DNA from 3 places in the Microbulbifer aestuariivivens genome. Region 1 is predicted to be linked to each of the others. Evidence: predicted binding sites of a transcription regulator. Region 1 holds the regulator's gene; each other region holds the start of a gene.

Region 1 (3,274 bases):
GCTGGCGGAGGCGCGCAGCTATCGCGGCCGGGTGGCGGATGTGCCGGTGGTGCAGCTGCACCTGGGCGGCGGTACGCCCACCTTCCTCAACGACGGTGACCTGCGGCGGCTGATCGAGGGGCTGGGAGAAACCTTTAATCTGGGCGGGGCGGGGCGCGAGCTGGGCGGGGCGGGGCGCGAGCTGGGCGGAGAGGGGCGCGAGTACAGTATCGAGGCAGACCCCCGCACCCTGGAACTGGAGAGTCTGTCGACCCTGCGTGAACTCGGCTTCAATCGCCTCAGCCTCGGCATTCAGGATTTTGACCTCACCGTGCAGCGGGCGATCAACCGCATCTGCACCGCCGGGCAGGTGCGGGAACTGACCGAGGAGGCCCGTCGCCAGGGCTTTGAATCCATTTCCTACGATCTGATTTACGGCCTGCCGCACCAGAATCTGGCCACCCTGCGCGGCACCATCGAACAGGTGATGGAGCTGGCTCCGGACCGCATCGCGCTGTATCACTACGCGCACCTGCCGGAACGCTTCAAATCCCAGCGCCTGATCGACACCGATGCGGTGCCGAACGCCCAGCAGAAGGTCGACATGCAGCTGGCCGCGGTGCAGGCTTTGGAAGAAGCCGGCTACGACTACCTGGGCATGGACCACTTCGCCCGCCGCGACGACAGCATGGCCCGGGCCGCCCGCGCCGGTGAGCTGCAGCGCAACTTTCAAGGTTACACGCTGATGCCGGCGGATGCGCTGGTGGGACTCGGGGCTTCGGCGATCAGCTACAGCGCCGACGGCTACTGGCAGAACCACCATCGCCTGAAGGACTACAACAGCGCGATCGCCGAGGGCGGTTCCGCGGTGTTCCGCGGCTGGCAGCTGTCCGCCGATGATCGCCTGCGCCAATACGTCATCATGGAATTGATGTGTCGGCTCAGTCTCGACAAGCGCGAGGTGGCCCGCCGCGCGGGTGTGCCCTTCGAGGAGTACTTTGCTCCCGAACGGTCACGGCTGGCGCCACTGGCCGCGGACGGCCTGATCGAAGAGGATCGCGAGCGCCTGTGGATCACGCCGCTGGGGCGCTGGTTTGTCCGCCATGTGGCGGCGGCATTCGATGCCTACCTGGCCCGTAGAGAAGAGGCTCCGCGCTATTCGAAAGTGATCTGATGGCCTGCGACAGTCACGCCGCGAGACGTTACAATGGCGTTTGTTGTACACCCACGGTCGATGGCGGGCCCATGAAAGATACGCTCTCAGCGGTAAATTGCGGAAACTGTTCGGTCAGGCGCCTGTGCCTGCCCGCCGACCTGTCCGCAGAAGAGATCGATCGACTGGAGGAAATCACCGGCAAGCGGCGGATGCTGCGGGCCGGGGAGACCCTCTACCGGGCCGGCGATCCTTTCGCCAACCTCTATGCCATCCGTTCCGGCAGCTTCAAGTCCACGGTCATCGCCACCGACGGCGACACCCAGGTCACGCACTTTGCACTGCCCGGTGAATTGCTGGGGCTGGACGCCTACAGTGGGCGCATGCACTCCACCTTCGCCGAGGCGCTGGAAGACAGCTCCGTGTGCGTTTTGCCCTTCGCCCAGCTGGAAAGCCTCGCCCAGGAAGTGCCGGCTCTGCAGCACCAGATTTACACGATTTTCTCCGAAGAGCTGAAAAAGGAAAACGAAGCGCTGCTGCTGCTCGGCAAGCGCTCGGCGGAAACGCGCATGGCTGCGCTGCTGATCAATATTTCCAGCCGCTATGCGCGCCGCGGTTATTCCGCCACCGCTTTTGTTTTGTCGATGCCGCGCACGGATATCGCCAATTATCTCGGCCTTACCGCCGAGACGGTCAGCCGCCTGCTGAGCAAGTTCCAGCGCGAAAAACTGATCGCTGTGCGCGGGCGCGAGGTGGAGATTCTCGATCTGATCGCCCTCAGCGAACTGGCCGGCACCCACTGCAGTTATGAGGATGCCGGCGGCTGAGACGGATTAGTTCTGGTTTGAATGCCAGCCTTCATTCAGGGCTGATGCCGGTGCGAGTGCCGGTGCGGGTGCCGGTTTAAGCCCCGAGATAAGCCTGTATCTAAGTCTGCATCTAAGCCCCGCTCTGCTCCCTCTCTTCTTTGTTGCCCTTGCTGTCTTCCGCAGCCACCAGCCACGCCAGTGCGTCATCACGGTCCTCGAAGTAACGGGTGTTGGCCGCGGTAAACCAGCCGGCCACCTTGGTCGCCAGCTGTTGCCAGCCCTCTGCACCGATCACGGCGATATGTGAAAACTCGCTGCCGTGCCAGAGCCCCAGTTTCAGGTCGTCCCAGGCTGCGCGCAGTTCCCAGCCACGCAGCTCGGTGACGTCCACCAGTGCTTTGACGCGCGGGTTGGGCACCGCCGCCAGCGCGCTGTCGAGCATGGGGGTGATGATCTCGTAGTCTTCGTGGGTCAGTTTGCCCTTCACCTTGAAATACAGGAAAAACTCACTGCCAGCGCGCTCAATGCCAATGGACAACCCGTGCTGATCGACACAGCTCATTGCCTATCCCTCCTTTCTCTATCTTTTTCTTGTCATTTTTTTTCATGCCCTCCATTGCGCTCCATTCCTTATCCATTTCTCGCCGCTTCCTGCTGCTTCCTGCTGTTTCTGTGTGTGGCGTATTCACCAGTGCGCCGCTGCATCATCGGCAGCGCTTCGTATATCAGGCGCTGGCCCGCAGCGGCTCATGCAGCCCGACAACATAGTCATGCAGTGATTCATAGAGTCGCTTGAGGTCCGGGCCAAACAATGGGTCCTGCTGGCGCTGCAGCTGTGCCTCCACCGCGGCCCAATCGTCGGCGCTCAACAGGGCGAAAAGCTGCGGAAAAATAGATTCGTTTTCGCGCTGCATATGATCGCGCTGTAACTGCAGGTACTCCTGAGTGGCGCTAAACAGCTGACCGCGCTCCACGGCGGCATCGTTGGCGATGGCATAGAAGAGAGCATTCATGTGCCGCGTGGCGCTGGTGATGGCTTGGTGCTCGCCCTGTATGGCTTCGATGATGTCGCGATCCGCCTCTGTGTGCAGCAGCAGGCGCTGCATGGCCAGATCTTCGATGGGGTGGTGCCAGCGGTCGGGATAGGTATTGATATAGTCGATCGCATCGAGAATCAGGCTGAGGGTTTCAGGCTCCCGCTCCCTGCGCGCGAGATCTTTTGTCAGCTGTTCCAGTGCGTCGAGCAGGCTCTGCATATTGCGATGGTCATCGCACAGTTGGCGGTATAAATAGTGCATTGCGATCCCCCTAGATGTCGCAGCAGATGATATAG
Region 2 (3,274 bases), on a different contig from region 1:
CAAGTAAGCCGAGAGCGCGCGTGTTTGATATCGGTTTTTTTGAACTGCTGCTGGTCGGCGTCGTCGCTCTGCTGGTGGTCGGCCCGGAGCGATTGCCGGATGCGGTGCGCACCACCGCCCGCTGGTGGTCCGGCCTCAAGCGCACACTGAGCAGTGCTCGCGAGGAGCTGGAGCGCGAAGTGGGCGCGGACGATATTCGCCGCGAGCTGCACAACGAGCGCATTCTGCGCGAGATCGAGGAAAGCCGCCGGGAGCTGGAGAAAAGCCGCCGGGAACTGGAGGCATCGGTCACAGGTACCGGCGAGTCCCTGCGCGAACCCGGCGCGGCACCTGCTACCGGTGTCAAAACCGAAGGCGAGCCTGCCGCAGAGCCACCAATTTCCCGCGCCGAGGCATCGGACTATCTGCCGGAGGATGAGCGGGGTTTGAAAGGCACCGAGGAGCACTTGCCGGAAGACGAAGATGACCAGGAGGACCCGGAATATCCGGAGCACCTGCACGATCACGGCGACCCGGCATTGAATCCGCACCACCCCGATCACTTTAAAGATGAGCCTCGCTCAAAGCAGGACGAAGACAAATCCCCATGAGCGAGCAGAAGCATCAGCCCTTTATCGATCACCTGATCGAACTGCGCGATCGCATCCTCAGAACCCTGCTGGTGGTGGTGGTGATTTTTCTGTGTATGGTGCCGTTCGCGTCGGAAATCTATGATTTCGTCGCCGACCCGCTGCAGAACCGCCTCGCCGAAGGGGCGGGCATGATCGCCACGGAAGTGACCTCGCCCTTTTTCACCCCGTTTAAAACCACCTTTATTCTGGCGTTTTTCCTCGGTATTCCCTACGTGCTGTACCAGGCCTGGGCCTTTATCGCACCGGGCCTGTACCAGAATGAAAAACGCCTGGCGGTGCCGGTGCTGGTTTCCAGCGTGGTGCTGTTTTATTCGGGCATGGCGTTTGCCTACTACGTGGTTTTCCCGATTCTGTTCGACTTTTTTGTCAGTTCCGCCCACGCGGATATTCAGGTGCTGCCGGATATCAGCAGTTATCTGGACCTGGTGCTGAAACTGTTTTTTGCTTTCGGCTTCGCCTTCGAAATTCCCATTGCCACGGTGCTGCTGATCTGGAGTGGCGTGGTGGACGCGGATTCCCTGGCGGAAAAGCGCCCCTACGTGATCGTCGGCTGCTTTCTGCTGGGGATGCTGCTGACCCCGCCGGACGTGATCTCCCAGTCACTGCTGGCGGTACCCATGTGGCTGCTGTTCGAGCTGGGTATCGTGATCGGCCGCTGGATCAAGCGGAAACCCGCAGAGGAGGAAGCGGACGGCTAGCCGCCGCTCCGGCAGGGAACTGGCGGTATGCAGGACGGCTCAGCGTGGCCGCCTTGTTGCGGCGGGCAGAGACCCGGGCAGTGCCGGCCAGCGGCTTGATGGCCGCTGGGGCAAAAAGGGCATTGAGTGACCCTCAATGACCCTCAATGACCCTCAATGATCCTCAATGACTCTCAGGGTCTTTAAACCTTCAGAGCCTATAAACCCTCAGAGTTTAAAACCTCAGCATCTTTAAGCCCTCAGAACCTCTGAAAGCCTTTAACGGCAATCAGAGGTGTCAACAGCGCTCAGGGGTAATGTGGTTGCTGAGGCCAAAGGGTTACTGAAGTTAAAGGGCTGCCGAGGTTGAAAGGCTACCGAGGTTGAAAAGTTACCGAGGTTAAAGTCGCCGCAGCGGCCTTAGGCACCTTCTTAGGCACCTTCTTCCATCTTGCGCAGCACCATGCGGGTCATATAGGCACCCATGGCAAGAATAAAGGCGATAATGCCGACGCTGAGCAGGCCAGAGAAGCTGGTGAAGAGATCAACTAACGCTACCATGATGGGCTCCTTTTACTTGCGGAGTGACTGCTATCTGATTTGCAGTTTATGGCGCGCCTTTCCTTCAATACTGATCTGGATCAAGTCTCCTGCAGATAGCGAAATTCGCTGAATCTATTCCCGTCCGCCGGGTCAAGATCGACCGGCTGGACTGTCCAGCCCATCCCAGCCCATCCCAGCCCATCCCAGCCCATCCCAGCCCATCCCGGCCCATCCCATCCCAGTCCAGCCCAGCCCAGTCCAGCCCAGTCCAGCCCAGTCCAGCCCAGTCCAGCCCAGTCAATCCCGCCCCGCTTCTGTCACCGCCGGACAACCCTCGATGAAACAGGCGTGGGCGCAGTAGCGCGGTGGGCCTGAAGCGACCCTCCCATTTCAGGGCTGTGGTGCTGCGGTTTTATTTGGCGGAATGCTTTCGCAGTCCTGCAGGATTATCTCGGAGCTGCCCTCGCCATTTTGCTGCAGCAGTAAGATGCCGAACTTGCCCTTGGTGTGCCAGCGGTAGCCCGGGTGGCCCTTGTCGGCGACGAACAGGGCGCCCGACGCCGATGGTTCCTGATGCATCGGAATCAGTTTGTTTGCGTAAGTGACTACGGCCATGGATGGGCCGCTCTCCGGTATGCCGTATTTCACCTGCAGCCGGGTGCCGTCGGCGCACTCGTAGTTGACGCTGCGAATCTCGGTGTCGATTTCGAGCCCGCCACCGCAGCCACTGAGGAGCTGGCCGGTGAGGATCAGGGTGGCGGCAAAAACACGGCGCGACATGGGCGCTCCAGGGGGTTATCTTCCGGGGTTAAGGTGTTTGCAGCGCGGGGGAGCTAAAAAAATCCCGCTATGCTGATGAAAACCAGCGCCCCCAGTGCAAGATAGTAGATGTCCCGGTACTGTCGCCAGCGCGGCGCGAGGCCAAGGAGCGCCAGTGGCGGCAGCAACAGGGCCATAAGGCCAAACAGGGTGCCCAGCCGGAAGCCCGCTGCCAGCAGTCGCAGCCAGCCGATGGCGGCGAACACCAGCGCAAACACCGTCAGCACGGCGGCCACAGGCGGCATCCCACTGGCGGCGGTTGCCGGTTCCATCGCTGCCCTCCCGGACACTGATCAAAACACTGCATGGACAATCAAGTGTATAGCAGCAGCACGCAAGACCAATGGCGTAAACCGGGTTGTGGGCACTGGCGCCTGCCGGTGTTACTCGTCTTGCTGTTATTGCTGCAGGGCTGTGAAACCGCCGCTTATTACACCCAGGCGGCCAGCGGCCAGATGCGCATTCTCGCGGCGCGGCAGCCCATCGACAATATTGCGGCGGACCCGGCCACAGACGCCAAGCTGCAGCAGCAGCTGGCACTGGTGCAGTCGATTCGCGGCTACGCCGCCGGCGAACTGCGCCTGCCGGTGGGGCGCGCCTACG
Region 3 (3,274 bases), on a different contig from region 1:
GTATCATGGCCGCGTTTTTTGTCTACTGGGGCGCCAACGGTCGCCCGGAGGAGAGGTAATGTCCTGGTTGGGTGCGGGTATCGGCGCCGGTATTGGCATGGTCTTCGGCGGGCCTATTGGCGCGGCCTTGGGCGCCTGGATCGGCAGCACGTTTGGTTCCGGGCTGCGCAATGCGGGCGCTTCCGCCAAGCTCAACCGCGATGGTGCCCAGGCGGTTTTTATCGTCACCCTGTTTTCCATGCTGGCCAAAATGGCCAAGGCGGATGGGCAGGTTTCCAGGGCGGAAATCGATCTGGTTGACGACTTTATCCGCAACAACCTTCGTCTTGGAGACGAAGAGCGGGCGGAGGCCATCCGTATCTTCCAGAATGCCAAGAGCGATTCCTACAGCATTTACGACTATGCCCAGCAATACAGCCAGCTGGTTCGCAATCAGGCGATGCGCGAGGTGGTGTATCGCCTGTTATTTGCCGTTGCCCATGCGGATGGCCAGTTTCATCGCGCGGAAGAAGAGATTCTGCGAAAGATTCCGTCTTATCTGGGGCTGCATGAATCCATTTTCGCCGCCATGGCGGGCGAGTTTGACCGCCGCCATGGCGGCTCTTCGATTACTCTGGAGCAGCACTACGCCGTATTGGGTTGTTCGGCAGACGTGAGTGACAGGGAATTAAAACTGGCCTATCGCCGCAAGGCGGCGGAGTTTCACCCGGACAAGATTGCCTCCAAGGGTTTGCCGGAAGAATTCCTGCGCCACGCGGAAGACCAGATGAAGAGCGTGACAGTGGCCTACGAAACCATCGTTGCCGCACGCAAGCGCGCCGCTTCATCCGCGACGACCTGATTGTAATTTTGCTAGCGCCCGCAGGTAATGAAGCCAGGTGTGGGCAGCAGTAAGACAGTAAGACAGTAAGACAGTAAGACAGTAAGACAGTAAGACAGTAAGACAGTAAGACAGTAAGACACTAAGACAGTAAGAGAGAACCCTATGAGTCTTGCCAAACAGATTGAAGAAAAACTCTCGGCGGAGTTTGCCCCCGAGCATATTGAGGTGGAATGTGAGAGCCACCTGCACAATGTGCCCGCGGGCTCTGAAATGCATTTTCGGGTGGTGCTGGTTTCCGAGCAGTTTGCGCCACTGCGCAAAGTGCAGCGTCACCAGAAAGTCTACGGCGTACTGGCGGAAGAAATGGCAGGTCCAGTCCACGCGCTGGCCTTGCATCTTTTCAGCCCCGGAGAGTGGCAGGGGCGCGCTCCCGATAGTCCTCAGTGCCTGGGCGGCGGCAAGAAGTCCTGACGCTTCGCTCAGATTCGCCAGCTTTAAGTCTCCCCGCCCGCCGGCTCTTATTACAGCTGAAGCCCTTCAGCAGGGCTTTCTCTCAGGCTGCGGCCGCCCCCATGCTCTCCTGTCATATGTCGCTCCAGCGCATGTCTTTCCATCTCACCTTGTATTGCTACCGCGCAGGCAACACAGCGGGCTTGTTGGCCCGTGGCTGCAGCGTTTCTTTGCATGCGGCAAAGCGCGGCTTCGCTCACTACCGGGCGGTGTGATTCTCCACAGCGGTGCCAGTGCCCAGGTCTGTTGCCCCAGGCTCGCCACAGTTCATGGATTTTTCCATCGCTCTATAGGGGGGCGGGAACAGAGGTCGGTGCCATTCTTCAGCGGCCAGTGCAGTTTCGCTTGTCGGTGGAGGCTTTATTTTGGATGAAAAGAGCGACTTTTTTTCCTTTCTGATTCCTGAATATTTGGCGGATCAAGGCGCCAAAAAAATTAATTCTGCGTCAAAAAAAATGAAAGACCGTCAATGAGGCGTAAAAGTTCCACTGTGGTGCCGCGAGGTTGGTCATTTTTTCTACAGCGTATTTTTCCGTGTCTATGCTGAAGGAGATTGGGTTAATTGCTGTTCAATTTGCCGAATATCAATGGAGTATTACCGATGAAAATGACGCGCATTCTGACACCTCTGGCTCTTGCTGTTTCCACCGTGGTTGGAGCGCAGCAGGTATTGGCGGGACCTTCCGGTTACGAGCCTCCCATGCCTTCGGGCCCGGCCCCTATCTATGAGGCCGGCACAGTCGTGTTACGCCTGGGTGCGGCCTTCGTCGATCCGAAGGACACCAGAGTCAACCTTCGCAACCCGGATATCTTCCCGGAGTTTGAAGGGCTGAAATACAAGGTGGATTCCGAGTGGTCGTGGCAGTTCAGTGCCATGTTTATGCCGATTGACCACTTTGGTATCGAGTATCAGTATGACGGAGAGACTAGCCACAGCCACGATATTCGTTTTTATCAGGGTGGCGAGGAAATCCTCAGCCAGAAGATTAAAAACAAGGATCTGGACAGAATCTCTCAAGTGCTGACCGTGAACTGGTTCCCGGTATGCAAGGAGTCCTGGATTCAGCCCTATATCGGCGTCGGTACTGTCTATACGGACTTTGACAGTGTAAAAACCAGCGCACTGATCAATGAGTATCTGGCGGACAATGCCGATGCCATTGGTCCCGCCCGTTTCACCATCGGTGATAGCTGGGCCTGGACTGGCCAGGTGGGTGTGGATGTTGTACTCGGCCGTGAGAGCAATTGGCTGGTAAACGCCGCTGTGCGCTACGACGATACCAAGCTGGATTCGCAACTCAGCTATGCGGTCGAAGGCTTGACCCAGGGTGACCCGCAGGAAACCCGCAACTTCTACAATGCGGTCAGATCCGAGTTTAAGCCCGAGCCCTGGGTGTGGACTATCGGTGTGGGTTACAAGTTCTGATAACCCGCTCGTTTCCAGGGATGGAAACACAGACAAGAAAAAAGGCGCTTCGGCGCCTTTTTTCTTGTCGAGCCCTCTTGATCCGCTCTGTTAATGATCGCTTTTCACCCGGTTTTTCTACCTCCGTTCATCGAGGCAGTCGATGAGGTGAGTGGCCGCGATTCAACGATTGCTGGGAAAAGCGAACTGGGCGCCTTCGCGCACATCACTGGCGGGCCAGCGCTGGGTAATGGTTTTGCGCTTGGTGTAGAAGCGCACCGAGTCGGGGCCATAGGCATGCAGATCCCCGAACAGGGATTGCTTCCAGCCGCCGAAGCTGTGGTAAGCCACCGGCACCGGTAACGGCACGTTGATTCCCACCATACCGACTTTAATGTTATCGGCGAAGTAGCGCGCGGCTTCGCCGTCCCGGGTAAAGATGCAGGTGCCATTGCCGTATTCGTGGTTGTTGATGATCTCCATCGCCTGTTCCATGGTGTCGACACGCATTACACACAGCACCGGGCCAAAGATTT

Evidence for each region. Region 1 encodes FNR, which switches genes on or off when oxygen is low (the NO sensors DNR and NnrR bind a similar motif). Its sites were predicted from a motif close to TTGATNNNNATCAA; they were not measured.
Region 2: ABEA58_RS12055 (DUF3149 domain-containing protein) is a predicted target of FNR. The motif match lies at 1,941-1,954, and genes of this name have one in related genera.
Region 3: ABEA58_RS12745 (OmpW/AlkL family protein) is a predicted target of FNR. The motif match lies at 1,908-1,921, and genes of this name have one in related genera.

Annotation. Positions count from the first base shown of each region.
Region 1 is NZ_BAABRT010000009.1:65,297-68,570, forward strand. Features, by position in the region: gene hemN (oxygen-independent coproporphyrinogen III oxidase) at 1-1,153, shown strand, start outside; gene fnr (fumarate/nitrate reduction transcriptional regulator Fnr) at 1,225-1,959, shown strand; gene ABEA58_RS07105 (SpoIIAA family protein) at 2,072-2,503, opposite strand; gene ABEA58_RS07110 (hemerythrin domain-containing protein) at 2,667-3,239, opposite strand.
Region 2 is NZ_BAABRT010000021.1:13,961-17,234, reverse strand. Features, by position in the region: gene tatA (Sec-independent protein translocase subunit TatA) at 1-7, shown strand, start outside; gene tatB (Sec-independent protein translocase protein TatB) at 21-590, shown strand; gene tatC (twin-arginine translocase subunit TatC) at 587-1,330, shown strand; gene ABEA58_RS12055 (DUF3149 domain-containing protein) at 1,742-1,870, opposite strand; gene ABEA58_RS12050 (MliC family protein) at 2,243-2,632, opposite strand; gene ABEA58_RS12045 (hypothetical protein) at 2,686-2,943, opposite strand; gene ABEA58_RS12040 (aminopeptidase) at 2,989-3,274, shown strand, end outside.
Region 3 is NZ_BAABRT010000023.1:21,536-24,809, forward strand. Features, by position in the region: gene djlA (co-chaperone DjlA) at 59-841, shown strand; gene ABEA58_RS12740 (BolA family protein) at 986-1,294, shown strand; gene ABEA58_RS12745 (OmpW/AlkL family protein) at 1,935-2,759, shown strand; gene ABEA58_RS12750 (CoA-acylating methylmalonate-semialdehyde dehydrogenase) at 2,922-3,274, opposite strand, start outside.